Regions from separate parts of the Paenibacillus amylolyticus genome, predicted to be linked through region 1. Evidence: riboswitches for the same ligand, from Rfam matches in the RefSeq annotation. Region 1 holds a riboswitch; each other region holds the start of a gene.
The links. Region 1 has a riboswitch for S-adenosylmethionine ahead of V6668_RS24820 (methionine ABC transporter ATP-binding protein). Riboswitches for the same ligand answer to the same signal wherever they lie in the genome.
Positions count from the first base shown of each region.

Region 2: linked by a shared signal. The riboswitch ahead of metA (homoserine O-acetyltransferase MetA) and the one ahead of V6668_RS24820 (methionine ABC transporter ATP-binding protein) in region 1 are both predicted to bind S-adenosylmethionine.
Region 3: linked by a shared signal. The riboswitch ahead of mmuP (S-methylmethionine permease) and the one ahead of V6668_RS24820 (methionine ABC transporter ATP-binding protein) in region 1 are both predicted to bind S-adenosylmethionine.

Region 1 is NZ_CP145892.1:5,600,667-5,610,688, forward strand. It holds gene mqnE (aminofutalosine synthase MqnE) at 206-1,312, shown strand; gene V6668_RS24775 (hypothetical protein) at 1,297-1,431, opposite strand; gene V6668_RS24780 (NAD(P)/FAD-dependent oxidoreductase) at 1,547-2,608, shown strand; gene V6668_RS24785 (YuzB family protein) at 2,605-2,859, opposite strand; gene V6668_RS24790 (NifU family protein) at 2,938-3,183, shown strand; gene V6668_RS24795 (SDR family oxidoreductase) at 3,322-4,101, opposite strand; gene V6668_RS24800 (DUF2167 domain-containing protein) at 4,211-4,918, shown strand; gene V6668_RS24805 (hypothetical protein) at 4,894-5,118, shown strand; gene V6668_RS24810 (MetQ/NlpA family ABC transporter substrate-binding protein) at 5,238-6,077, opposite strand; gene V6668_RS24815 (methionine ABC transporter permease) at 6,153-6,812, opposite strand; gene V6668_RS24820 (methionine ABC transporter ATP-binding protein) at 6,813-7,847, opposite strand; SAM riboswitch class I at 7,974-8,115, opposite strand; gene V6668_RS24825 (Cthe_2314 family HEPN domain-containing protein) at 8,245-8,961, opposite strand; gene V6668_RS24830 (COX15/CtaA family protein) at 9,125-10,022, opposite strand, start outside.
Region 2 is NZ_CP145892.1:1,997,952-2,007,973, forward strand. It holds gene V6668_RS09130 (phosphodiester glycosidase family protein) at 1-905, shown strand, start outside; gene V6668_RS09135 (MOSC domain-containing protein) at 936-1,622, shown strand; gene V6668_RS09140 (ROK family protein) at 1,695-2,573, shown strand; gene V6668_RS09145 (HRDC domain-containing protein) at 2,750-3,751, shown strand; gene corA (magnesium/cobalt transporter CorA) at 3,822-4,757, opposite strand; SAM riboswitch class I at 5,209-5,332, shown strand; gene metA (homoserine O-acetyltransferase MetA) at 5,569-6,486, shown strand; gene V6668_RS09160 (PLP-dependent transferase) at 6,511-7,698, shown strand; gene V6668_RS09165 (trans-sulfuration enzyme family protein) at 7,695-8,867, shown strand; gene mqnC (cyclic dehypoxanthinyl futalosine synthase) at 9,109-10,022, shown strand, end outside.
Region 3 is NZ_CP145892.1:5,915,162-5,925,183, forward strand. It holds gene V6668_RS26230 (ABC transporter permease) at 1-342, shown strand, start outside; gene mmuM (homocysteine S-methyltransferase) at 426-1,493, opposite strand; gene mmuP (S-methylmethionine permease) at 1,471-2,883, opposite strand; SAM riboswitch class I at 2,976-3,077, opposite strand; gene V6668_RS26245 (Ger(x)C family spore germination protein) at 3,148-4,350, opposite strand; gene V6668_RS26250 (spore germination protein) at 4,347-5,447, opposite strand; gene V6668_RS26255 (spore germination protein) at 5,487-7,199, opposite strand; gene V6668_RS26260 (methyl-accepting chemotaxis protein) at 7,348-8,253, opposite strand; gene V6668_RS26265 (VOC family protein) at 8,741-9,220, opposite strand; gene V6668_RS26270 (VOC family protein) at 9,493-9,936, opposite strand.

The DNA.
Region 1 (10,022 bases):
AGACTGTCCGCAGTCCCCAATGCATATAGAGTCACAAGACTCACTTTAATGAAAAAATTAGCTTTACGTACGCAGCACAGGCTGCACCGGGTAAATAAGAGTTAGTTCATATAAGAAGGCGGCAGTTGACCGCATCTTTGCTATGTAGTTCTGTATACAGATCCTACACACAACTCAAATCCGGTTAAGAACAGGAGGAAACAGTATGTCTACATTGGTAACACCGTTCACAGACAAAAGAATGGCTGAAATCGTTGAGAAAGTGCAGAACGGCGTAAGGCTGAACGTAGAAGACGGCGTATATCTGTATGAAACAGATGATCTGCTGACTTTGGGCCAGCTGGCCAATGAGGCCAACTTGCGGAAAAATGGTAAGAAAGTATATTTCATCGAAAACATGAGTCTTTATTTTACAAACGTATGTGAAGCTCACTGCGCTTTTTGTAATTTCCGTAAAGACCAGGGTGAAGAAGGCTCCTATACATTATCCGGTCAGGAAATGATCGATTATGTAGAACAGCATATTCATCCGGGCGTACGTGAGTTCCATATCGTAGGCGGACATAACAACCATGTTCCTTTTCAATATTATGTCGATTCCCTGCGAGCTTTAAACGAGAAATATCCGGATGTTACACTGAAAGCTTACACGGCAGCCGAGATTGATTTCTTCACTCGGATTAGCGGACTGAGTATCAGAGAAGTTCTGCAGGAGCTGCAAAAAGCAGGTCTGAAAACATTGACTGGTGGCGGCGCTGAGATTCTGTCGGATGAATATCGCAAAAAAATGCGTGTAGACAAAGCGAACGTAGATCGTTATCTTGAGGTGCACCGTACTGCTCATAACCTGGGCATGCGTACCCATACAACGATGCTGTATGGATCGATTGAATCCTATGAGGACCGCGTCAACCATATGGTGCAGATCCGTGAATTGCAAGACGAGACCAACGGATTCATGGTCTTTATCCCACTTTCCATGCAGCCAAAAAGTAAAAACGCGAGCATTATGCGTCGTAACTCGGCTTATGAGGATCTCAAAACAATTGCGATCAGCCGTCTGATGCTGGATAACATCGATCATATCAAAGCATACTTCATTAACATCGGTCCACAGCTGGCTCAAGTTGCCCTTGGATTCGGTGCTTCGGATGCACACGGCACAATCGTTCGCGAACGGATTAGTCATGCGGCAGGTGCACTCACACCTGAAGGCCTTACACGTAAAGAGCTCATATGGCTCATTAAAGGTGCAGGACGTATTCCGGTAGAACGTGATACGTTCTACAATGAAATTCAAGTGTACGAATAGGATATACCTTCATCCACAACCAATATTGCACCAGCACCACTCCAGAACGCAGCTTTCATTATAGGGAGACGTTTGAATTCGAGTGGTGCAAACTGCTGAATAATATCTTCAATTTTCAATGTCTACTTTTCAATTATTCAAATCATAACAAAAGGAGCAGCTATGTTATTGCATAGCTGCTCCACAGTTTACAGCCCCATTTCAGTGGGACTGATGCAGAAAGGAAGCCGAGTCATGAAAAATTTCGTCATTCTTGGAGGCGGTTATGGCGGCCTCACCATCATCAAGGAACTTCTGGAGGGTAAAATTCCATCCGATACACAAATTATTTTGGTGGACCGCAGCCCCTTTCAGGGATTAAAGACAGAATATTACGCACTCGCAGCAGGAACCGTATCTGATTATGACCTGCGTATCCAATTTCCAGTGAGCGATAAAGTCACTTACCGTTATGGAGAAGTTACTTCGATTGACCTGGAACAGCGTCAGATTGAATTTGAAGGCCAAGACCCGCTCGTGTACGACAAACTTGTCATTGGACTTGGTTGTACAGACCGTTTCCACAACACGCCAGGCGCCGAAGATTATAGCTGTACCATTCAGAGCTTTAGCAAAACACGCGAGACCTACCTGCGCCTCAATGAAGTCAAAGCCTATGGCAATGTGCATATCGTAGGCGGCGGATTAAGTGGTGTCGAGATGGCAGCCGAACTTCGTGAGAGCAGACCCGATCTAAACATCAGCATTCTGGATCGTGGTGAACGTGTATTATCCGCTTTCCCGCAACGTCTATCCGTGTATGTGCATGAATGGTTTAACGAACATCAGGTAGAGACACGCGGGCATATCGCCATTTCACGTGTTGAACCTAATGCTATCTATAACCGGGATGAACAGATTCTAACAGATGCTGTCGTATGGACTGCAGGCATTCAGCCAGTAAAAGTGGTACAGGATCTGGACGTAACCAAAGACCCTCAAGGACGTGTCGTCTTGAATGAATACTACCAAATCCCGGAATATACCGATGTGTATGTCGTTGGTGACTGTGCCAGTGTACCTTATGCACCTAGCGGTCAAGCTGCGGAAGTACAGGGTGAGCAGATCGCCCATATTCAGCATGCCCTCTGGAAAGGCGAAAAGCCCAATCCACATCCACTCAAGCTTCGTGGCACACTGGGTGCACTCGGCAAGAAGTCTGGGTTTGGGCTGATGGGCAAAACGTCCATGATGGGACGTGTACCTCGTATTTTGAAAAGTGGTGTGCTCTGGATGTCCAAGCGCCATCTCGGTTAGTCGAGATCGAGCTCGTCCCAGGCATCGGCTTCGCCAATTTTGGCCAGAATGGCGTTATATAGATCTTCCACTTTGTCCGTGATGACAACTTCACCATTCACCAGTGCAAAAGGAGTCATAGAACATTGGCCGCAGTTGGTGAGGCAGCCGTATTCAATCACGTCATAGTCTGGATTTTCTTCCAGTTGATCCATGACTTCATCTGTGCCAAAATGCATATTATTGGCACAAAATTCAATAATCGGTCTCATATAGGTTCACCTGCTTTGTTTGACCATTTTAATTTGTGGCCATTTGTAATATAATATAGGGGAAAGGAGTTGAAAAAAATGAGCGAAAACGCACAAAGCACCATGTATGATGAAGTAATTGATGTGCTTGACAAACTTCGTCCGTTTCTGCAACGCGATGGCGGTGACGTGGAACTGGTCGACGTGGAAGACGGCATTATTAAGCTGAAACTGGTCGGTGCCTGCGGCAGTTGCCCAAGCTCCACCATTACCTTAAAAGCCGGGATTGAACGTGCCCTTCTCGAAGAAGTTGAGGGTGTACAAGAAGTCGTACAAGTATTCTAATCAATCCTTCACGAAATAAACCTCAAGAGCCTTTCGCTTCGCATGAAGCGGAGGGCTCTTTTTTTGTGTGCATATGCAGAGAGTCCATTTCATCTGTCCCTTTTACCAGATTCCACGTACAATCCTTCAATTCACCTTTTAAGTATCCTCACGCTGTATGGTCGGACGAATCGGATCAAGTCCTCCAGATACATCCATAATGTTGCCTGTTATAAAATCGGAATGATCAAGGCACAGATACGTAATCACTCGTGCAATATCTTCACCGCTGCCTGGACGCCCTCTTGGTGTTTCCTCGTCGATGATGCCTGCCATTTCATCAATCGTTTTCTCTTTGTTCGCACCACGAATGTCACCTGGACATACCATGTTAACCGTAATTCCATACGGGGCTTCTTCAACCGCGAGTGTCTTTGTGAACGAAACCAGACCCACCTTGGCAGCCGCATATACGGCGCGATGAGGCCAAGATCTCGCTTCTCCAGCATGACTGAAGCCAAAATGGATAATGCGTCCCCATTGCTTGCGTCTCATCTCTGGCAATACACGCTGATCCAGTAACATCGGTCCCAACAGATTTCCCTGCACAAGCATCTGGACCTCAGCTTCAGAATAATCCGCAAATAATCGTCGTTCACGGACAAATGGACCTGCGTTATTCACCAAAATATCAATACTGCCCAGGTTGCCTTCCACCTGCTCGACCAATGAAGAGATATCTTCCACCTTGGATATATCAGCCTGGATGGCAATGCACCGCACACCCTTGGCTATAATCTGAGCCTTTAAAGCCTCAGCTTCTGTTCTGCTGTGTACATAGTTGAGGGCAATATGGCACCCTTGATCTGCCAGACTGAGGGCCGTCATTTTACCAAGACCTTTGGCACTTCCCGTTATGAGGGCAATCTTTCCCTTCACGTTCATCCCCCTCTTCAAAGAGCAGTCACTATCCAGTATAAAAGATTTATCGTCCTCCTACAACTCGCTTATCCACAAGGGATTATCCACCTTTAATTCCAAATATATTTTGACTGAGCAAGCACCTGATGAGTACGATTGGATTATTGGACCAGCATCTGTCTCTCTGGATGGTAAGGCCACCCTGGAAGTCCCTGAAAGCCATTCCTATCTGGATAAGCCCAATACCCAACGCTCGATACTTAACAGTGATGGAAAGCCTAATGGGAACGAAATCGGAAGCCTAACCAGCAATAGCGAATTCGGCTCGTGGTATGTAGTTTTCGAGTACGTGAAGACAGGTCATATTCATGATGACGATCAAAATTTGAATGCCGAAGAGCTGTTAAGCAGTTATATCCGAGGCACAGAAGAAGATAACAGAGAACTTGATCCTGAATATAGAACGTACATAACGGGGTGGGAAATCGAACCGGCATATGACATTACCAAACATCAGTTGGTTTACTCCCTTGGTTTTAAGAATGCTGATCAGCAAGCCATGGTCAATTACAATGTAAAACTCCTGACACGCGAAGGATACATCACAGCCATTCTGGTTACAGATACGGCCAACTTTCAACAGAGCCGTCAGGCATTCGAGGAAACCGTACTTCATAAGCTTAGCATCAATGCAGGATACACCTATGAGGAGTACAATGCTTCGACTGACAAAACATCCACTATAGGGCTCAACAGTCTTCTGATGGGCGGATCGGGTACACAGCTTCCCAGAAATTCAGTGCTCTTCTTTTGCTCAAAAAAGGATGGGCTTTGATCCTCGTTGTCGTCCTTGGGTTAATCGGTTGGATCAGATACAAGATCAAAAGCTCACACGGAGAAGAAGAAACACTCTCTCCCTCCGAGAGAACGTACCTGCAAGAAGCAGATGAGCAGCAGTATGCTGATCAGAATGAATTATCCTACTACCGCCAATCTGGGCATCCATCCAACGCGGATAAACCGGAAAAACTCTGACTTATGTTGATCCCCACGTCAGCACAGACTTAGGAAACATAAAATAAGCCGTATATCTCTTCAGAAGAGATATACGGCTTATTCTTAATAGCTTCACATCATAACATACATATCGTGAATTATTCAGTTGCAGGTTCAACTGCACCTTTATAACGTTCTTTGATGAATGTTTTCACTTCTTCGGAGTGCAAAGCAGCAGCCAGTTTTTGGATTGCATCTGCATCCTTGTTGTCCTCACGGGAAACGAGGATGTTTGCGTATGGGTTACCTTGCAGATCTTCGATCAGCAAAGCATCATTCGCCGGATTCAGGTTCGCTTCGAGCGCATAGTTAGCGTTGATAAATACCAGATCCGCTTCATCCAATTGACGAGGCATCATGGCTGCATCCAGCTCAATGATATCCAGGTTCTTCGGATTGGCTGTGATATCTTGAATCGTAGATGTAATATTTGTGTTGTCTTTCAGCGTAATAATACCTTCCTTCGCGAGCAACAACAGTGCACGTCCACCATTGGATGGGTCATTTGGAATTGCTACTTTTGCGCCGTCAGCCAATTCATCCAAAGACTTAATCTTCTTGGAGTATCCGCCAAAAGGTTCAACATGAACAGGTGTTACAGAAACGAGGTTGAATCCACGTTCTTTATTCTCTGTGTCCAGATATGGTTGGTGTTGGAAGAAGTTTGCATCCAATTTTTTGTCAGCAAGTTGCTGATTGGGTTGAACATAGTCGTTGAATGTAACGACTTGCAGACGGATACCTTGTGCTTCCAGTTCAGGCTTGATGCTTTCCAGAATCTCTGCGTGTGGTGTAGGTGAAGCTCCAACTTTCAATTCAACTGTACGAGGTGCACCTGCTGAATTGTCTGCGCCGCTATCGGCGTCCTTGTTGTTTCCGCAAGCTGCGAGAACCGCAATCAACATAAGACTAAGTAGAGCAAAAGACCATTTTTTCATGTGTAAAACCCCTTCTCTAATCATTTTTGTCATGTGGCATCCGCATTATTGCATATCCATCATGTTATCTATGTGTTATTTCCTGGTGAAAAATGTAACCAAGCGATCTCCAGCCATCTGGAGAATTTGCACTAGAATGACCATAAATACAACGGAAATTATCATAACTTCATACTGATAACGGAAGTATCCATAATTGATTGCCAGCGTTCCCAGTCCTCCCCCACCAACCATGCCGGCCATCGCCGTATAAGAGACAAGCGTAACGATGGTGATTGTTATACCAGCAAGGAGACCAGGCAGTGCCTCAGGCAGTAATACCCGTCTTACAATCTGTCCGGTTGATGCACCCATCGCCTGTGCCGCTTCAATTACACCACGATCAACTTCTCGCAAAGTAGTTTCCACTAAACGAGCGAAGTATGGAGCTGCTCCAATAACGAGAGGCGGTATCACACCCAGTACCCCTGTGGCCGTACCAACGAGTGCACGTGTGAACGGAATAATGGCTATAATCAGTATGATAAAAGGAACTGACCGCAGAATATTCACAATAAACGATATTATCGTATACACCACACGTGACTGTATTGAGGCGGATCTCGCCGTCATGAATAGCAATACGCCAAGCGGCAAACCAATGATAATGGTGAACAAGCCAGAAGCGCCCAGGATTTGTAGTGTCTCTATTGAAGCTTTACCAATCTCTTCCCAACGTACGGTTGAAAAATCCATCTAACGAAGCACCTCCACATCAAGTCCCTCAGCGGTTAATTCTGATATCGTCCGATCAATCGCATTTGAATCACCCTCGAACCGAACGGTCAGCTGCCCATAAGGAACCTGTTTGATCGTAGAGATTGTACCTTGCAGGATGGCAAAATCCACGCCTGTCTTACGTACCGTTCTAGACAAAATCGCTTCATACGTTTTGTTACCCAGAAAGGATATCTTCACAAGTTTGGAAGCAGCACCTGCCTGCAATTCAACGCCTGCATTTGCCAGAGCGGTCTCTTCCAGAGCAAGTCCAGCTTCATGGTCACGCATCATGAAGTCCCGCGTAATCGCATGCTGCGGCTTCAGGAACACGTCTGTTACAGGTCCTTGTTCCACAATGCCGCCCTGATGAATGACAGCCACCTTGTCACAGATGTTCTGAATGACATGCATCTCATGTGTGATCAGCACAATCGTAAGGTTGTACTTTTCATTAATGTCGAGCAATAACTTCAGGATTGAATTTGTCGTCTGCGGATCAAGTGCCGAAGTAGCCTCATCACAGAGAAGAACATTTGGGTCACTTGCAAGTGCTCTCGCAATCCCTACACGTTGTTTCTGGCCACCCGATAATTGAGCCGGATATTTGCTGCTGTGGTGCTCCAGACCAACCAGTGCAAGCATTTCCTTCACTTTGCGATCAATGGCTTCCTTGGGTGTATTCACAAGCTTTAGTGGAAAAGCTACATTGTCATATACCGTTGCCGAAGATAACAGATTAAAGTGTTGAAAAATCATCCCGATCTTGCGTCTCTGTTGCTGCAATTCGGTTTTGCTTAGTTCAGTAAGGTTGATTCCGTCGACCCATACCTCACCCTCCGTAGGCCGTTCCAGCAAATTAATGCAGCGAATCAATGTGCTTTTTCCAGCTCCGGAATGGCCAATCACACCGTAGATTTCACCCTTTTGGATGCTCAAATTCAGCTCGGATAACGCTGTTGTAGATTTTGCCCCTTTGCCGTACGTTTTCGTTAAACCTTTTAATTCAATCAATCGCACTTGCCCCTTTCCAACCACCTACATGTATCTTTACCCGATCTAAAGGAAAACTCCCCTTAAAGTACAAAAAAAGAGCCCTTTGCAGATACAAAGAGGGCTCTTCACGTGAAAGAATATACCTTCTCATCTGCCAAAATCGTGTCTTGCACCATTTTGTAGGAATTAGCACCTAACATCTATAACGAATGATACATGTATCATGTCGTTACAAATCGGTTGCCGGGCTTCATCGGGCCTGTCCCTCCGCCGCTCTCGATAAGAAATATGTTGTTGTAGGATTTTATAAGTTCATGTAGTTTATGCTTTATAATGTGAACGTAACTTCCAAAATATCAGTTATATCCGTGTAACATTCGATTGAAACTCAGTATATTCCAAGTATTCCGATTTGTCAAAGGGAATTATTTCTTTTCCATATTTTGTTGATATAACTATAAGAGGCTGTTAACGTTTCACAGACCATATCGACGCCCTGACGCATTTCCTGCACATGCTGATTCAGATCCTCCAATTTCACTTTACCTTGCAAGGTCTGGTGTAACTGCCACAGGTCATCGTGCATTTCTGAGTTCATGTAGTGAATTTCCATATTACGTCGTTTGCGCAGCTTGCTCATCGGTTCACGATAAGAGTCCTTGATCTGTATTAATTGCAACGCAAGATCATGATGCTCCCTTGCATAGTCGAACTGCCTTAACACCGTAAAATAAGAAAAATGCGCTTTGGTATTTGAAGTATTCAACTGGAATATTTCATTTAATACCGTGCCCACTTTATCCAGAATGGCAAAGCAGCGGATAAAGCCATCTTTGTAGAAATACACATACCGGGCATACTCGGCTTTTTCAGTCGGCGTCATATCATCCGTTGAACCTGCAACGACCTTTTTGCGAAAATGAGCAGCAGCGAAACAGCTTTGCTCCAGTTCATCCAGTGAGGAGATGAGTCCCTGAGTCCACACATACAGTTTCCGATAGTCATGCGTGGGATCATGGTCCACATGCATTTGTCGTTGAAATAGCTCAAGCGTATGCGCCATTGCGTCCATCGCTGCCTTCAATTTACCTTCGTTTATACGTGGCTTTTCCCCCAACAACGTTCGCAGCATATCTAACCTCCTCTTTTCCAAATCAACAAGAATTCATCACCGTGAACGAAACATCATTCATTCCGTGTAATTGCTGCTTGCCATAGGTTGCCCTGATCCCTCTGACATCAAACAAAGTCCACCTGTCCAATGATGTACATCACTGGATGGTGGACTTTCATATTTAAAAACGATTAGCCGGGCGATGTAGCTTGTACACCAGGAAACTCATATACGTTAAGACTCCGAACAATATGGCGATATCCAGCATATGAGCAAGAGCTACGAACATGTATACTTCCGGACGGTTCATTGTCACCATCATGAAAATACCAATGACTACTTGCATCAGAATAAGAACAACGGATACCACACCCAGAGTACGCATTTCCTTGTTGTCCGGATGATTACGGTAAGCGAAATGACCCAGGATTGCGATAACAATCACGAGCGACGCAGCTGCTGCACGGTGAGCAAAAGCAACCGCTACCCCACCCGAAAGCTCAGGAATAATCTGCCCGTTACAGAGCGGAAATCCAGAACATCCGCCGGCAGAATCCGTGTGACTCACAAATGCACCTGTGTATACCACGAGATATGTGTAAATGGTGGAGAACCAGACCAGATTCCTGAATTTTTTGCTAACCCGAGGGTATTTATTCAGGCGCTCCAATCCGCCATCTTTGGCCTCCTGCCTTATGCCCAGCGCCATCATTAGAGAACTGGCAAAAGCAATCAGTGCAAAACCAAAATGCAGTGCCATGACTGCTGAAGATTGGGAGAAGACAACGGCAAAAGCCCCCATGATTCCCTGGACGATAACAAATACCAGAGTTAAGAAAGAAAACAATTGCAGGTCACGGCGTGACTTGCCAAACCGCAGAAAAGCAACAAACGAGGCAATGGACAACAGTCCAGCCAGTGCACTTACAGCGCGATGGGAATATTCAATGAGTGAAGCCACAGTATGTGCGGGAACGAGTTTTCCGTTACATAAAGGCCATTCTGTTCCGCAGCCAAGGCCCGATTCCGTTTTGGTTACGATGCCTCCACCAAAAGTGGCCAGAAACATGACAAGACAG
Region 2 (10,022 bases), 3.3 Mb from region 1:
TTACCGTGGGACTCGCGAAGAAGCAAGTTGGCCAGACGGCAACATTGCCATCGATTGTGAAAGCCTATGGTGCGCAAGCAGCCATTAACGGAGCGTTTTTTGAAGCATATAACGGAGCACCAGATCCATACGGTATGTTAATAGCAAATGGTAAGGTCATACATATTGGAAGATACGGAACATCCATCGGATTTAAGGAAGACGGCTCGGCGATCATGGATTCACTTCAGGTGAGTTTGACAGGTAAAGTAACGGATACAAAAGGTAAATCACGCAGTTGGTATGCCACCTTTATTAATCGAACACCTTCAGCGAACGCAAGCATTACGATGCTGTATACGCCTGAACGAGGTGCCACAGTCGGATTCAAAGGTGGCACTGCGGTTGTCATGGAGAAAGGTATCGTGACCAAAAAAGTGCCCAATACAAATGTAGCGATTCCTAAGAATGGCTCGGTACTGGTTTTCACAGGTAATCAGAAGTCTTCTTCGGACCGTTTCACCGTTGGTTCGACCGTAGAAATGAATTATAAGTATACGAACGCAGCAGGCAAAGAGATCCCTTGGCAAGATGTAGTGACTGCTGTTGGGGCAGGACCCCGTCTGGTAAAAGACGGTAAGGTAGCTGTCAATCCGACGAGCGAAGGTTTCAAGGATGCCAAGATTCTTAATGCTTCCGGAGCCAGAAGTGGTATTGCGATCATGGCGGACGGTTCTGTTATGCTGGCTACCGTTTCCGGAGCAACAATCAAGGAGTGGGCAGCGGTGATGCAGAAGCTTGGCGCCAAACAGGCCATGAATCTGGATGGCGGTGCTTCCTCGGGTATGTATGCCGGGGGCAAAATGCTGACTTCTCCAGGTCGGCTCTTGAGTAATACACTCGTATTTGGCGGCTCTGTGCGTTAAAAGAAAGTGATTATAGGAGGTATGACGCAAATGACACTCACATCTGATCGAAAGCCAGGGGAGGGCAATACAGCTGTTCTGGCCATTAATGTAGGACTGCCGCAGCCGCTCCCTGGGCAGAAGCGTGAAGTGCTGAGCTGCATTGTGAAACATCCTGTATCCGACGCGGTTTTCCTGTCATTCACTGGAATGACAGGGGACGCGCAGGCGGATCTGGTGCATCATGGCGGCCCTGACAAAGCCGTTTGTGTATACGATTACAGTCGTTATCCGGCGCTGGAACAACTGATGGATCGCAAGCTGGATTGGGGAGCTTGTGGAGAAAATCTGACAGTTGAAGGCTGTGCCGAAGAAGACGTCCGGATTGGTGATGTGTACGAGTTGGGCGAAGCCACAGTGCAGGTCAGTCAGCCCAGACAACCTTGCTTCAAGCTGGGTGCGAGGTATGACTATAAGGAGCTGCCTGTTTATTTTCAGGAGAGTGGATATACCGGCTTTTACTTTCGTGTACTGCAAGAGGGTGAGGTAGGGCCTTCATCGATATTTCGACGGATCAGCACCGATCCAGCCTCAATGACGGTTCTTGAAGCCAATCGAATTATGCATCAGGGGAAAGAAAATGTCGAAGGTATTCAGGCGTTGCTGGCCATTCCTGCGCTGTCAGACAGCTGGAGGCAAACGTTAATGAAACGATTGTCCAAGTTGGAGATTAATTAGCAGGGTAATTATCGTGTCATCAAGTAAAGCAATTCGAATTCCTTTTTAAACTAACTTGGGAGTGTGACTAACATGACGATCTTAGGCGCAATTGAAGCAGGCGGAACCAAATTTGTATGTGGTATTGGCACAGAAAACGGAGAAGTTCTGGAACGCGTAAGTTTTCCAACAACAACACCGGAAGAGACCATGGCTCAAGTGATTTCATTTTTTGAAGGCAAAGGCATTGAAGCTCTGGGTGTAGGTTCATTCGGTCCGATTGATCCGATTGAAGGAAGCCCAACATATGGCTATATCACAACAACACCTAAACCACATTGGGGACAATATAACGTGATTGGCAAGCTCAAGGAGCATTTTGATGTGCCGATGACATTTGATACGGATGTGAATGGTGCGGCACTTGGAGAAGCAACCTGGGGCGCTGCACAAGGTCTTGAGAGCTGTCTGTATATCACTGTGGGTACAGGTATTGGTGCAGGTGCTGTGGTTGGCGGTAAAATGGTCCATGGATTGTCACATCCAGAGATGGGACATATCATTGTACGCAGACATCCAGAGGATACATACGAGGGTTTCTGTCCGTATCATGGTGACTGCCTCGAAGGCCTTGCAGCTGGCCCAGCTATTAACAAACGTTGGGAGCAACCGGCTTATGAACTGCCTGCAGATCATAAAGCTTGGGAGATCGAAGCACATTACCTGGCACACGCCCTGATGAACTATGTTCTGATTCTCTCTCCGCAGAAAATTGTCATGGGTGGCGGAGTAATGAAGCAGGAGCACCTGTTCCCGATGGTTCGTAGCAAACTGCAGGAGTTGCTTGCAGGATACGTTCAGCATCCGGCACTTCAATCCGACATTGACCAGTATGTTGTTTCACCAGGACTTGGCGACAATGCAGGGCTGTGTGGTTCGCTGGCGCTTGCCAAGTTGGCATTGAATAAGTAGGTCATTAAGGGATTGACGAATTTTACCATTGTGGTATGATATGGGCAACAGCATAGTACGGTTAATGAGGAAGCACCTCTCTTGCATGGATTTTGCAGGAGGGGTGTTTTTTTGTGCTGCCTATAGGTAGCATCTTTAACTCGTATAAGCTGAATATTCAAAGGGAGGGAACGAAAATGGAAGTCATTTTCATGAACAGATTGTCCAGAATGTCAGATCAGAATGCAGAGTATGCACAGTTATGGATTGGGGAAGAGGAAGATAGTTGGCAGCTGGGATGGAGTCGCTACGAGGAAGGAGAGCATGAGGACAGCATCTGGTATGAAGGGACTTCTTGGGAGGAGCTGCTTCATATTTACCGTCATCAGCTTGCCATACAGATGAGTGAGGGGTACCGACCGCAGTTGCAGGGGTTATTTCATGAGAATGATGATCTGAAGTCACGCAGTTATGGTGGACAGCGGCTCCATTGTTACAGTGAGTTATACGGCAATGAACAATTATATACGGATCTGTGCACATGGCGCAGGAAGAGAGCTGTGTCTGACCGGAAGGCACCGTATTTTATTGCAACGAATCGTCTGCTGCGTTTGATCAGTGCCTTTGTTCCGCAATCGCTGGATGAACTGATGCAACTTCCGGGCGTAGGAGAGAGCAAAGCAACTGAGTATGGTGCGGAATGGATGGAGATTACAACCGGACTGGAGCGTTCAACGACATTCCCGCTGGACTGGGTATACACGGCGCTGAAGGAAGAAGAGTATGAGAGTTGGTTATACAAGCAGAGAGAGCAGAAGTACAAGCAGGAACTTGATAAGTTCACCACGCGTAAGCAGGTGCTTGAAGGCATGAAGGAAGGGCATACGTTAGAGGAGATTGTTAATCGATCCGGATTATCCCGACGCGAGTTGGTTGAGCTGTTAGAGGCACTGGATCATGAAGGTTATGACACCGATTGTCTTCTTGATGTGGAGCTGGCAGTGATGCCAGAGAACGAACAAGAGGCCGTATGGAGTGCGTATGAGGAGCTGGGAGATACGTTCCTGAAGCCAGTATTACATAAGGTGTATGGAGGAGAGAAACCCGATGGAGGAAGTCTGGAGCAGGTCTATGAAAGACTGCGCATGATTCGAATCCGCTTCCGTCGGCACGCAGAGACAGAGAAGAATGTTGGTTAATACTCAGAAATGAAAAAAGACGAGGCGTTTCTCCCGGAGGAGCGCTTCGTCTTTGTTATTTCATACGAGTTCATACCCAGTCTTTCTTGCGGAAAATGAAGAACATGCTCAGGCCCAGTGTAACCATCAGGCCAATCACAACAAAATAGCTGTATTTCCAGTTAAGCTCTGGCATATTCGTAAAGTTCATGCCGTATATACCGGTAATGACCGTCAGCGGCATGAAGACCGTGGTAATGGCGGTAAATACACGCATGATCTCATTCGCCCGGTTCGCAATACTGGATTGGTAGGCTTCTCGTAAGTTGCCCATCAGGTCGCGATAAGTCTCAAAGGTTTCAGATATTTTTACAGCATTCTCATAGATGTCACTGAAATACTTTTGCAGTTGATCATCGATGAGACGCAGATCTTTTTTGTTCAGGGTGTTAATGACCTCTTTCTGAGGTCCAAGCACTTTTTTCAGCCACAGAATCTCACTGCGTAGCCCGATAATTTCATTCAGATGTGACTTTTTGGTGTGCATCAGAATGTCTTCCTCAAGCTTCTCGATCCGTGCTTCAATTCGGTCACCTACGGTGAAATAATTATCAACAATCAAGTCAACCAGCAAATATAGCAGACGATCCGGTGTACTGATTTCCTGTTCCCACAGGATAGGTTTCAGTGTGCGCAATTCGCTGATCTTGTGCTTTGTAACACTAATAATGAAATGTCTGCCAAGGAATAAGTTAACCGCACGTAGAAATATCTCTTCATCATCAAAACGGATGCTATTAATAACAATAAAATAATGGTTCTCATAAATTTCAATCTTCGGACGTTGTTCTTCGTCACTAAGACAGTCTTCCACAGCCAGATCATGCATCAAGAACAGCGGCTGAAGTACCGCCAAATCGTCTACGTCTGCATCAATCCAGTAAAATCCTTCCGCTGGTGGAGTCAGCGCCTGCTGAATGTCGTCCACCGGAATAAATACACCGTTGTTTACCAACCGGATTTTCATCGTTAATCTACTCCTTCTGCACCCGCCAACTTGGCGGATATTATCATTATGGGCGCAAAAAGAACAAATCAGCCGGTCGGCAGCGGAGCCTGGAGATCAGGGCTGCGTTCACTATATAATCAAACGGAAGTCACTTCCCGCTGCCGGCATGCTGATGTCAATTCTCTATGCAGTTTGTCGGAATTCGGCTGCCAGTCAGGCCTCGGGTCGCCATCCATTTAATATGTCACCTCTCACATAAGGGTTTATAACACCTTGTTTAGTATACCGCTGGTACAAGGTGCTTTCAAGCGCAAAAATGTGTCTATTTCGCGCCCTGAGGCAGTGTATGACAACGGATGATGAACGGTTCCGGTCTGGGAAGCAGACATTGAACTGCAACTTGACGTGAGGGCATTAATGTAATAAAGTAGACGGTGAACCATATTAAATTACAATCTAATACAGCGAAATCTTATCAAGAGTAGGTGGAGGGACTGGCCCGATGAAACCCGGCAACCGGCGGTATACCGCACGGTGCTAATTCTTGCAGCGACTAAGTGTCAAGTGGCACTGTTGTAACTGAGAGATGAGAGAGGCGCATATCTTTTTTACATATGACCTTTCTCGAAATCCGAGGAAGGTCTTTGTCATATGCCCCGACTTCTCAGCAGTGATTTTCGCTAAGGAACTTGAGGTTGTTTGTAACGTTGGATGAAAGAGCAATTCAATGTTTTTACAAGCTCAAGGCAGTCTATAACTGTATTGATGTGAAGACATCAAGCCAGGGGTGGCTGCATCTATCTATGCACAAGGAGGAGTTAGACTTACTATGCCAATCAAAATACCCGATACTCTACCTGCAAAAGAAGTACTTGAGGGAGAGAATATCTTCGTCATGGATGAAACTTCTGCATATCAGCAGGATATTCGTCCACTCCGTATCGCTATATTAAACCTGATGCCCACAAAGGAAACGACCGAAACACAATTGCTTCGTCTGGTGGGAAACACGCCTATTCAGGTGGATGTCGTTCTCGTACATCCCAAATCCCATACGTCGAAGAATACGTCTCAGGAGTATTTGGATCTGTTCTATAAAACCTTCGATGAGATTGAGCACCGCCGTTTCGATGGAATGATTATTACGGGCGCCCCTGTGGAACAGATGGATTTCGAAGACGTGAACTATTGGAATGAAATCCAGGAGATCTTCGAATGGACTAAAACCAATGTGACTTCAACCCTCCACATATGTTGGGCTTCCCAGGCAGGTTTATACCATCATTTTGACGTACCCAAGGTTGCACTTGATGAAAAGTGTTTTGGCGTTTTCCCACATACCATCAATAAACCACATGTTCCGTTGTTGCGTGGATTCGATGAAGTATTCAACGTTCCACATTCCCGTCATACGGAAGTGAGACGCGAAGATATTGAAAAGAATGAGAATTTAGAGATTTTGGCTGAATCCGAGGAAGCGGGGATCTTCCTGGTTGCTACCAGAGACGGCAAACAGATTTTTGCCACAGGACATGCCGAGTATGACCCGTTCTCATTAAAGTGGGAGTATGACCGGGATACAGCTAAAGGGTTGGATATCGCATTGCCTAGACATTATTATCCGAATGACGATCCTTCCCGTGTGCCACCAGCTACTTGGCGCGCTCATGCCAACTTATTATTCTCTAACTGGCTCAATTACTATGTGTATCAAGAAACACCTTACGATATTGGCCCGCAAATCTAATCGAGATTACAGGAGGATGCAGCAATGGAAGACAACAACAAGTTGAAAATCGAAAGCCGCTTAGCACAAATTGGGTCCATCAATGAACCGGTTACAGGCGCCATTAACTTTCCGATCTATCAATCCACTGCGTTTCGCCACCCGAAGCTTGGACAAAGCACGGGGTTTGATTATATTCGTACGACCAACCCAACTCGCAAAGTGTTGGAAGAGGCGGCCGCAGCGCTGGAGTCCGGTGATGCAGGATTTGCCTGTAGCTCAGGTATGGCCGCGCTACAAACCATCTTTGCCATGTTCGGTCAAGGGGATCATCTGATTGTATCGCTGGATCTATACGGCGGAACCTATCGTCTGCTTGAACGCATCTTGTCCCGTTTCGGTGTAACCGCAAGTTATGTGGATACAAATGACATTGCAGCACTGGAAAATGTTCGTCAGCCGAATACCAAAGCTGTATTTATTGAGACACCAACCAATCCGTTGATGATGATCACAGATGTGGAAGCTGTCGCTTCCTGGGCGAAAAGTTACAACCTGTTGACCATTGTTGACAACACGTTGCTGACTCCATTTTTCCAACGTCCGATTGAACTGGGTGCCGATATCATCATTCATAGCGCTACCAAATATCTGGGCGGACACAATGATGTGTTGGCCGGATTAATTATTACCAAAGGTGAGGCGTTATCTGCTGAGATGGCGTTCCTGCATAATTCCATTGGAGCGGTATTATCTCCAAGTGACTCCTATCAGCTGATGAAAGGTATGAAAACGCTGGCTCTTCGCATGGAGCGTCATGAGCACAATGCACTTACCATTGCCAAATACTTGCTTGAGCACCCAGCGGTGGTTGAAGTGTATCATCCAGGCCTATCGGATCATCCGGGGTATGAGGTACAGAATAAACAATCCACGGGTAACACCGGTATCTTCTCTTTCAAAGTGAAGGATGCACGTTATGTTGAACCATTACTTCGTCATATCAAACTCATTGCTTTTGCCGAAAGTCTCGGTGGAGTTGAATCACTCATGACTTATCCAGCAGTACAGACTCATGCGGATATACCTCTTGAAATACGTGAAGCCGTAGGTGTGGATGACCGTCTGCTCCGGTTCTCCGTGGGTATTGAACATGCAGATGATCTGATTGCAGATCTCGGCAATGCTCTGACAGTTGCACAACAGGAAGTGGAAGGAGGCGTGCACTCATGAGTGAGTCCAACAACAAGCCCAATTCCGAGTTGAAATTTGATACCAAATTGCTCCATTTTGGAGATGAGATTGACAAAACGACTGGAGCGTCCAGTGTACCGATCTACCAAGCATCAACATTCCATCATTTTGATATCTTCAATCCGCCTCAACATGATTACAGTCGTTCGGGTAATCCGACACGTCAGGCTTTGGAAGATTACATCACACTGCTGGAGGGCGGTGCACGAGGATTCGCCTATTCATCGGGAATGGCCGCGATATCCAGCGTGTTCATGATGTTCTCCGCAGGGGATCACATGATTGTTACGGAAGACGTATATGGAGGTACGTATCGTTTGCTTACTTCCATATTAAGCCGTATGCAGATCGAGACAACCTTTGTAGACATGACCAATATAGATGAAGTAAAAGCGGCACTCAAGCCAAACACCAAGGCAGTTTATATGGAAACACCGTCCAACCCTACACTACGAATTACGGATATCGCTGCCGTAACTGACTGGTCGAAGGAACATGACCTGATCACGATTCTGGATAACACCTTTATGACACCGTACTATCAGCGTCCAATTGAGCTTGGTGTGGACATCGTCGTACATAGTGCTACGAAGTTTCTCGGAGGTCACAGTGATGTACTGGCAGGGTTAGCTGTTGCTCGTACGGAATCACTTGGCGTACAACTGAAACAGTTGCAAAATGGACTCGGGACTGTACTCGGGGCACAAGAATCCTGGCTTCTGATGCGCGGGATGAAAACCTTGGGGGCTCGCATGGCTCATAGTGAACGGAGCACAGCCAAACTGGCGGCATGGCTTAATGAGCGCAGTGATATTACTGCTGTCTTTTATCCTGGACTGGAGGAACATCCGGGCCGCGAGGCACATGAGCGCCAATCCACAGGATATGGAGCTGTCGTTTCATTTGACGTCGGTTCAGGTGATCGTGCAAAAGCAGTTCTTAACCGGGTGAAGCTCCCCATTGTTGCTGTAAGCTTGGGAGCTGTGGAGAGTATTCTGTCCTACCCAGCGATGATGTCTCATGCGGCAATGCCGGCTGAGGTTCGCCGTGACCGTGGCATTACAGATGGGTTGCTGCGCTTCTCTGTAGGTCTGGAAGATATCGAAGATCTCATTGTAGATTTGGAACAAGCACTTCAGGAATCCTAACAAAAGTGGATGCCCGAATACGCCGATGCGTATCACTTAATCTCGAACTAATTCTTTTCCATATGTAAAAATTTTTACTTATTTTTAAAGCACCTGTACATAAGGTGCTTTTTTTCACATGTAACCTGTGTTACGATATGTGGAGTACAGAAATACGATGTTGCCACCAGAACTTGCTTCTCTTGAACAAGTTGGGACGGATCGTTATATAATTTCTCTTCATGAGGGAGGCTTTTTTACGATGAGTACGGTAGACCGTATCTTAGATAAAGCCCTTCGGGGCGAACGTTTGGACTTGGAAGACACGATTGAGCTATTTGAATCGAATGAAGTGGACAAAATCGGGGCAGCTGCTAATGTCATTATGAAACGCATGCACCCTGAACCATACAGAACATTTGTAATTGGGCGTAACGTCAACTACACAAACGTGTGTGATGTGTACTGCCGTTTTTGTGCTTTCTACCGCAGACCTGGTTCGGATGAAGGTTATGTGCTTCCGGACGAAGTTATTTTCCAGAAGATTCAGGAAACGGAAGATGTGAATGGAACCGAGATTTTGATGCAAGGTGGAACGAATCCAAACTTGCCTTTCAGCTATTATACAGACCTGTTGAAAGCCATCAAAGAGCGTTTCCCGAACATCACGATGCACTCTTTCTCCCCAGCGGAGATTATGAAAATGGTTGAAGTATCCGATGGCCTTACATTGGAAGAAGTTGTTCGTGCCATTCACGAAGCTGGACTGGATTCCTTGCCTGGCGGTGGCGCTGAAATTCTGGATGACCGCACACGTCGGAAAATCAGCCGCTTGAAAGGTTCATGGCGGGATTGGATGGACGTTATGCAAACTGCACACCGCATCGGTATGAACACCACGGCAACGATGGTTATCGGCCTTGGTGAATCGATGGAAGAGCGTGCATTGCACTTGCTCCGTGTACGTGAAGCTCAGGACGAATGTATTGCGAACAAGTATGACTCCGAAGGTTTCCTGGCGTTCATTCCTTGGACTTTCCAGCCAGACAATACCAACCTCAAGCTGGAGCGTCAGACTCCAGAAGAGTACTTGAAGACTGTAGCCATCAGCCGCCTTGTACTTGATAATATTAAGAACATTCAATCCTCTTGGGTAACGATGGGTCCTGAGATCGG
Region 3 (10,022 bases), 310 kb from region 1:
TTCAGTACCTGTAGAATCAATATCCGTAAAGAAAGCAGAACGTACGGGATATACAAATCGCTGGGAATGACATCTCGCCAAATCCGGTTGTCGCTCACCATGGGAATGTTCATACTGTCCTCCGTGGGAGCCATACTGGGTATTTTCGTCGGCGTATACCTGCTGCCTCTTCTACTCGAAATGGTCCTTTCCGGTTATGGTATCGTACAGCTTCCACTGATCCTGCATTGGGGTGGAATGGTACTGTTCACCTGTCTAAGCATCATTGCAGCCAGTCTTGGCTCGTGGTTCTCTTCGAGAATCATTCGGGAAGCATCGCCACGTATACTGGTTATCGAATAATGTAATCAGAATGCCTTAACACAATAAAACAAGCCCTTCCATACCTCTATAGGATGTGGAAGGGCTTGTTATCATGATATGAACTAATTCCGCCATTTCTTCGCAAGTGCACCAATCTGATGTGGCGTAGTACGGCAGCAGCCGCCAATAATTTGCGCGCCCGCAACAACCCACTGTTTCGAAGCATCACTCATGCTGCCACAGGTACCCTGTCCGCTCCACGTCTTCGTCACTGCATCATACGTCTCACCTGAGTTCGGATACACAATAACAGGTTTGTCGCTAGCACTGCTGAGAATACCCACTGCTTCCGTCACCACTTCCATCGGAGCACAGTTCAGGCCAATCGCCGCAATCTGCGGCTCGGAGCCAAACGTCTGTGCACATACCTCAAGCGGTGTGCCCTCGCTGATGCTTGTCCCGTCTTTTAAAGAAAATGATAACCAGGCATACGCATGAGGGAACTCCTTCAGTACATCAACCAGCACCTGTGCTTCCTGCAGGGAAGGAATCGTCTCAAACGCCAGAATATCAGCACCCGCTTCAAGCAGCGCCGCCATACGTGGACGGTGAAATGCGGCCAGCGTCTCATCCGACACGCCGTAATGTCCCACATACTCTGAACCATCCGCCAGATAGGCGCCGTACGGACCAACGGACCCGGCAATAATTGGACGTGGACGAAAACTGTCTCCTTCGCGATCTACTGTACGATCTGTTATATGCTCCTCATTCTCTACGTTCTCGGAACGTACCGAAGGAGCTTCTACAAGCTGACCTGTCGAGCTTTCTCTCCCTACTAAACTACTCTGCACTTCTGCCCACACGTCATCTCTCGCCTGTACAGCCAGTTCCACCGTCTTCCGGATCAGCTCCAGTGCTGACTGTTCATCGATCCCTCTCTTACGGAAACCATCCACCGTCGCCTGATAACTGGATGTAATCGCACAGTCGGCTCCTGCTCGAAAATAATCTGCATGGACCTGAACAATAACATCCGGATTCTCAAGCAACACACGAGCAGACCATAGTGGATCATCGAGATCACATCCATGCTGTTCGAGTTCCGTAGCCAACGCTCCATCCAGAATCATGACCGGATGTTCACGAAGGATCTGTTCTATGGGGTTAGTCTGTTGTGCTTGCGTCATGTACTTGTCCTCTTTTCTTATTCACACGTTCTGTCAGATAATAAGCAGCGTAACATACTGCGATAAACGGAACCCCACAATACAGCGCAATTCGCTGTGTCGGGTCAAAGGCAATACCTATGCATGAAGCCAGGCATAATATAAATGAAACAATTGGTACCACCGGATACAGTGGTGTGCGGTAGACCAGATCTTTGACCGCATGTCCTTCCCGGATATATTGTCTGCGGAACATGTATTGGGAGGCACTGATACTCATCCATACTGCAACGACAGCCAGACCTGAAATGGAAACCAGTGTAATATACACGGTACCTGGCGCAATGATGCTGGACAGCAAAGCCAGCGCACCACCCACCATACTAATCAGAAGTGCATTCAGCGGTACTCCGCTTTTGGTCAATTTGGCAAACCACGGAGAGATCGTTCTTTTGTCAGCCAGAGACCAGAGCATACGTGAAGATGCATACAGGCCTGAATTGGCAGCAGAGAGAATCGCCGTCAGAATAACAAAGTTCATAATGTCTGCTGCATAGGGTACACCCACCCGCTCCATTACCGCTACAAACGGACTTTCCAGTACACTGGCATCCGACATGGGCAGCAAGGCCGACAAGATAATAATCGTTCCGATGAAGAAAATAACCAAACGCCACAGCGTTGTATGAATAGCCTTTGGTATCGTCTTTTCCGGGTTCTCCGTCTCACCGGCGGCAATGCCGATTAACTCGGTGCCTGAGAAGGCAAAGTTTACAGCAAGCATGGTCATCAATATCGCTGTAGCCCCATGAGGGAACCACCCGGATGCGGTAATATTCGATAGAAATGGAGCCGGTTCAGAATCCGCCATGGGAATGAACCCAAACATGGCTGCGCCACCGATAATAATGAAGATTACGATAGTCACTACTTTTACAGATGAGAACCAGAACTCGGATTCCGCAAAAAATTTCACCGTTAGAGCGTTAAACAGAAAGATCATCAGTGCAAAAACCGCGCTCCATATCCATACGTTTACCGATGGGAACCAGCGCTGCATAAGCAATCCGGCGGCTGTGAATTCGGAGCCAAGCGCAACAGTCCAGGTTAACCAGTATAACCAAGCCACCGTGTAACCTGTTGCCGGTCCGATATATTTGGCTGCATAACTATGAAATGCTCCCGTCTCTGGCATATGAACAGACAGTTCACCAAGACAGAGCATCACCAGATATACAACGATGGCTCCAATCAGATAGGACAGAATGGTTCCCAGTGGTCCCGCCTGCTGAATCGTGTAACCTGAGCTGAGGAATAATCCCGTTCCAATGACTCCTCCGAGAGAGAGCATGACCACATGCCGTGCCTGCATTTTCCGCTGAAAATGCCCTTTGTCGTTGTTGTTCTCCATACCTGCTGCTCCCCTACTTCTTCATCCAGAAAAAACAAAAAAGACCCACTCTGCCTAAAGAGTGCGCCGTTACTGACAAATAAAAACAAACGCTCCTATCTATCAGGCTTTCACCCGCTGGAATTAGCACAGTATCCTTCAGATCTGTTGCTGAGGTTTCTAAGGGCCAGTCCCTCCACCTCTCTGGATAAGAAAATGATTTTTTACTAATATAGCGATCTATCATGAATGTGTCAACAATTAAATAATATATGGCACACCTCGCTATTCGGTGGAAGACCCCGGATTCGTGATGGTGGTCTTTACCTCATAGGTGATCGGCACGGTGCTAAAAATTTTATCCCAATCGTCTTTGACTTTTTTCCATGTTTTAGGTTCTTTAATACGCAAGCTATCCCGAAAATCCGCAACATCTACTTTATAGGTATGCTGAAGTTTGTATAACAACTGTCGAATCTGTTGTTTGGCAAGTTCAGCAAATTCTTTTTCCAATTCACTGAGATACGCACCTTTTTCCTCTTCCTCGGGAGCACGCCAATCCTCCATCAACCAGCCTTCGGATTCAGTTTTCACATGGAATGAAATATCATCGCCAACCACTTTTGGAATTATTGTTGTTTTTTTCTTCTTCATTTCATATACAACAGTGAACCCCTCTTTATTGTATGTCTTCAAGATACCTCCTTTTTCTTTAGGTCTGAGCCAAGATAGCCCTTCTAGATCCGTTTGGCTGAGTTCCCCGATGAATTTGGTTGTTTTCCCATCAAAGATACTGGCACCGGAGAACTTGTCCTCTCCATTGAAGTTCAGTACATTCTGGAGCAAAAAGCTGGAACCGGATTGCATTTGTGCATCTAATTTGGAGAGTAGAACGGGGTCCAGGATTTTATTGGACAAGTATGAATTACCGGTAATACCTGTAAGATAAAATGCTGGAATCCGGGAAGGATCATCTGAAGTCAGTACATCAACAGCGCGATGATGGCTAATCAACACCAGACAGTTAGGACGAATATCGTTATCCCGAAGTACAAAATCCAGCAGCTGGTCCAGACCATACTTTTTGGCGATATCCTTGGACACAACGATAACCTTCAGATGATGTCCGATGAGCGGATGATCTCGTCTCAGTGCAAACTGACGAAAGATTTGCAGCAATGAATCTCCGGTAAGCTGTTCATTGGAATAGGACGTTTTACCAGAAGCAGGCGAACCGGATTGTTGGCTCTTTTGACTGCTGGAATTACCGGGAGCAATCTGTACCGTGGCCGTCAAATTGTTCTGCTTGGAGTACCCTCCTCCCTGATTGGCGATGTTCTCCTCAAATTCCGTCTCTTTGCCGATATCGATCCCGAGACCAACGTAGACACTTAGATCCTCTATCTCTCGACTGCTCCAACATCCGGATATCGTTAAGAGAATGCATAATACAGTGGCTAAGCGTAACAACATGCGGAATGTAATCATGCATGCTTGCCTCCTTTTTTGCGAATCAGACTTAACAACAGTAGTACCAGAGGTAAAATGCCAAACAAAAATACGGACACATTGCCTAGCATATCTCCTAGTACGAAGGTATCATCCACTGTTTTGGGTATCATTGCTGTCAGATAAATGAACGGCAGCAGGCCGTACATGATGCCTTTGATTTTTTTGGAACGAAACAAATCACGAATACCCACCGAAGCGCAGTAATGTGTAATTGCTGTAGTCGAAAAGATTTGCATAATCCAGATGACCAGCAATAAGGATTCAAAACGCTCGAATATCAGACCCTGGATTTCGAAGCTTCTTACCAAATCCAGTGTTGGCCAGGTTCGAGTTTTGATGCCATCGAGCGATAAACTGCCTATAACCATCACCACCGTGATCAAGTAGATAATAGTGGATATGAGTATCCCCCAGGTCATCGCTTTATTGCTCTTCTTCGGATTTTTCATATAGGCAGTCATGATTAACATCACCTCATAGCCCGTATAAGATAATAGTGAAGGCTTCAACCCTTGGAAAACGGGCATAATCCCATCACCGAGGACGGGTCTCAGATTGCCAATCTCGAATAGCTGATTACTAAGCAAAATTTCAATCACAAATATAATAATCGTAATCGGAAGGATGATCTCAAACACGCGTACGATAACGCCAAGCCCGCCTGAAATCATATATACACCGATCCACATGAAGACCATCACAATCACCCAGGTGGGGGTGCGTTCGAGCAGATACATCCCTGTTACTTCAGCCATAACTCTGATTTCGAATGCGGCAATAACTATGAAATACATAATCATAGACAATCCCAGTATGTAAGCAATCCAGCTGCCCGTAATCTCACGGGTGAACTGGAAGACGGTTTTCTCCGGGAATCTGCGACACAGCGTAACCAGAATAATTCCGACGCCTAAGATAATGAATCCAGATAGGATAATGGAAATCCAGACATCCGGTGTTCCGACAGCTTTGCTGGTCGTTCGAGGTAGTGTCAATATCCCGGCACCAAGCATGTAATTGACAATAATTACAACGGCCTGTGTCGTGGTTAGCTTTCCTTGGGAGCCATTCACTTTAGTTCACCTCCAGACCTTCAGTAGATGGAATTCCGTTTATTTTTTCCGATCATCATCGATCGGATTAGTCATCTTGGGACGCATTCTCATCATGTTTAGCGGAGCACGGATAACAAAATCCTTCCATTCATTCATGTGATAAGGAACGGCTGGTGCAACATAAGGTACGCCAAAGCTTGAGAGTCGTGCCAGATGTGTACACACAAGCAGAAAGAACATAACCACGCCAAACAATCCAAGTACGGCTGCGCTGAACATAGCGGCAAATCGTAGAATCCTTAGCGTTAATCCCGCACTATAGACAGGAATCGTAAAGGAAGATATGGCTGTTACCGCAACGACAATGACCAGAAATTGGCTTATTATTCCCGCTTGCACCGCTGCTTGGCCAATAATCAGACCTCCTACGATACCCATCGCTGGCGCAATCGGTTTGGGCAAGCGTATCCCGGCCTCCCTCAAGATTTCAATTGAAAGCTCCATGATGAGTACCTCAATAATTGAGGGGAATGGCACTCCGGTACGCGTTTCAATAATCGTCAATACCAGCTTGGTTGGAATAAGACCCGGATGGAACGAGATAAACGAGATATAGAGCGCAGGAGCAAGCAATGCCAGCATCGCGGCCATAAAACGCAGCACTCGCAAAAATGTTCCAGGAATCCAGCGTTCATAATAGTCCTCTGGAGACTGAAGCAACATGCTAAAGGTCACCGGTACAATTAATACAAATGGCGTTCCATCCAACAAAATTGCCACTCGGCCTTCCAGAAGGGCACCCATCACTCGGTCAGGTCTTTCCGTATTCAGTACCTGCTGAAAAGGACTCAGCGTATTATCTTCGATGAGTTGTTCCACATAACCTGATTCGAGCATTGAATCCATATCCATCTCTTCGATTCGCTTGCATACTTCTGCAACGAGATTTGGATCGGCAATATCCTGAATATAGGCTATCGCCAAATCTTTTTTGATCCGTGAACCCACTTCATACTTCTTAATAAACAGGCTCTGATCACTTCCATAACGACGTAAAATGCCTGTATTATCGCTTAATTGCTCTGTAAAACCAATACGAGGCCCACGAAGCAGTCCCTCTGACAAGGGTTCATTCATACCTCTTGTTTTGATCTTATGAGCTCCAATTAATAAAGCACCTGGCAAACCATCAACCAGCAGTGCATTTTTCCCAAACAACACACCAACTGCGAGTTCTTGGAGGGACTTCGTCTCCTCAACCAGACTGACAGGAAGTAATTGATCTTGCAGATATGCCGACAGTAAGTGTGCGTTGTCTGGATGGAGAAAACCCTCCTGCTTAAGTAGAGGAACACCTTCGAACATCAACGGTGTAATCAAGTGATCATCAACTAAGTCCTGATCTACCAGGCCTTCGGTATAGATGACCGCAGCCCGTGTATTCGTTCCCTTAATAATAAATTCTCGAATATGCACGTCTGCATTGAGTCCAAAGCTTTCTTTCACACTCGTCAGATTTATGCTGTACTTTTCGGTTATTTTAATATTGGCATAGTGGCCTGTTTCGGTCCCTTCACCCTGCCCTTTGGCTGCTGGCGAGATATCCTTCGAGGATATGGACGATGGCTTGGAACGAGAGAAGCTTCCGCGCTTAATGGCAGCATTGATCCAGCGCATGCTCAATGTAATACCAATTGGAATGATGAAGACCAAGAATGCCTGAATCCATATGGACCAATCCGGCACGTAGGATACAATTGTTGACCACATGTTCCCACCCCAACATTTCTCTGCATGACATAGCTGCAGGTATTCCCAAGTATTGTGTCCCCGTTTGATCACAATAATTCCCGTTTTTTTGAGTACTGAACGACAAAAAAACGGTTCCTGTGCAAGGAACCGCTATTACTATATATTGTTATACGATTCTGGTCACATGCTCCGCTTTGGCATCCAACAAGTGAGCTGAAGCAGCAATTGCTGTAAAATCATTCAATGCGATCTCAATCTGCTTCTGGCTCTGCTCCACATATTCTTCTACTTTTTTGGTACCACCCGTGATATTACCAATCTCCTTGGTTATTCCAGTCACGCTATCACGAATCTCATTAATCGAACTCTCCACCATTGCGGATAGTTTCTTAACTTCCTTGGCCACGATATCAAATCCTCGTCCGTATTCTCCTGCATGTGCAGCCTCAATGGCAGCATTCAACGCGAGCAGTTGCGTCTGAGACGAAATCTCGCGTATCGTTCGTACCACGCCCTGAATCGATCCGGCCTGTTCCTGCAGATGGGTCAACGTTGCACGGTTAGAAGTTGACACCTCTGAGATATAGGAGATACTGGACATTAATTCCTGGCTCCGTTCAATGCCTACATCTGCCTGCCCATTCAGTTCATGGGACATCGTTTTCAGCTCATTCACTACGACCGAAATGTTGTTCTGACGGTTGGTAATGTTGGTGGCGATTTTGGATACACCCAGTATCTTCTGATTTGTCTCATCGTACACCGGCATATATGTCGCCTCAAGCCATACGGAATTCCCCTTTGCATCCTTGCGTTCAACCTTGTCCTGGAAGCTGACACCATTAAATATGCTATTCCAAAAAGCATCATATTCCGGAGTATTTGCAAATTGACCGAAGCACAGTTGCTGATGCTTCATGCCGTACATCTCATCTACCGTATATCCCATCGTCTGGGCAAAGACTTCATTCACGTAGGTTACCCGGCGATCCAGATCAAATCGAATGATAGCAAGACTTTTCTCCATCGCCTTGATGACCATTGCATCGGTGACAACATCTTTCTTTTCCATATCTAATATAGACACTTGATAACCCCCACAGTTCATTCCATAATAGACAGCCTTTAACTAGCAAAAAACAATCATAACAACATATGTATCCATCAGGTTCTAGATGGCTCTACTATGGATACCCGATTTGCAGCATTTTGGATCACCTGTTGTTATTTATTTTTATTGCAACCCTGTGAAGTCAAAATATATAGTTGTTCCTTCGTTTCAATGCTTCTCCAATATCCTGGATAAAAGGGTTCCATCAACATACTTTCGGAGCATATTCATCGTCCAGAAAAGAGACGTTATAACTTATCTTATCCGTAAAATATCTCTGTATCTACTAGTACGTATCGTAACATAAGGCAAAGAGGTATACACTTCTGTATTTGTAACGTATTTGTAACATAATTTCTGATTTTTAGTAACCGTTTAACCCCTATATACAAGAAAAACAGAACGATTTGTCATGCGTCGTTCTGTTTCTTATCCAGTCTCATCTTTATTATTTTTTTCGTGGTGTCCAGCGCTTTGTTTCACTGTGATTCGGATACTGAATGCCCGCAGGATAGGAGATCAGCTCGATCAGCATCCCCCAAGGTGCTCTTCCATACACAAACTGATTGCCTTCTCCACCTTCAATATGACCGGTCAATGCCCCAGGCTCTGTTAGCAACACCCCGCCCGCTTCCTTGAAGTGTCGTGCAGCTTCTTGCATATCGTCCACATACAACGCCATATGCTGCAATCCGTAATCTGATGCCCTAACTGGCTCCGATTGCGCTGTATTCGTGTACTGAAATAACTCTATACTAGCGCTCTCCCCGAGCGATAACATCCGAATATGAATAACCTTTGCTCCTGAACGCAGTCCTAATTTAAGCTCTGCCTCGGGTCCTTCCTGTGGGGGATCATCCGGCGTTATATGGTCATAGGCAAGTTGAGCTCCAAACGCCTGTTGTAGAAATAGTGTCGCCTGCTCCATATCCGTACAGTTATTCCAATATGGTCGATTCCTCTCGTAATCATGTTATCCCTTCTTTCCTTTATCCATTGAACTTGCTTGTACACAGCGACATCCGTACCTATATGATTTACACGAAAAGGGGTCCGCTATAACCATCGGTTGCTCGAACAACCTTGTATTGAAACCGAAGAAAGAAGAGCGCATGATATCCATGGCTCTTCTTTTTTTGATGTTTTTAAGTTAGTTACAGGTTTACATACCGAGTGCTTAACCGGGGGCCTGAACTCATTTTAAAAATCGTGTACAGTTACACATAGCTGAATCGCAATGCCAAATGGGTCCCGTACAATCCCATAACCTGGGCTGAATTCATTTTGTTCATAAGGTACTAGTACCTTCACACCCTCATGTTGCATCAGAGAATGATACAGTTGATCGATTGTATCTTTATCTTTGGACTGAATACATAGTGACGTGCTGTTCCCCAGCTGCCATGCTCTCTCCGTGTCCATTGCTTCTTCCGCAATCATGACTTTGTTAACCCCAATCTCCAGCACCGAATGTGTAATATACTCATCTTGACCGGCAGGGTACTCGAAACCCGGGTTCATTTCCTTCATCTCTTTATAACTTTTCTTGAATATCACCTTGGCGCCCAGAAACTCTTCATAAAAAGCAATGGCTGCCGCCGCATCCCCGTTCATCGACAAAAATGGTATCACTTCAAAATTCATTATATTGCCTCCTTGTTCCTATTGGATTACACTTATCACTATAACAACGAAAGGTGCCAATCTATGGCACCATTAAGAGGGTTTGA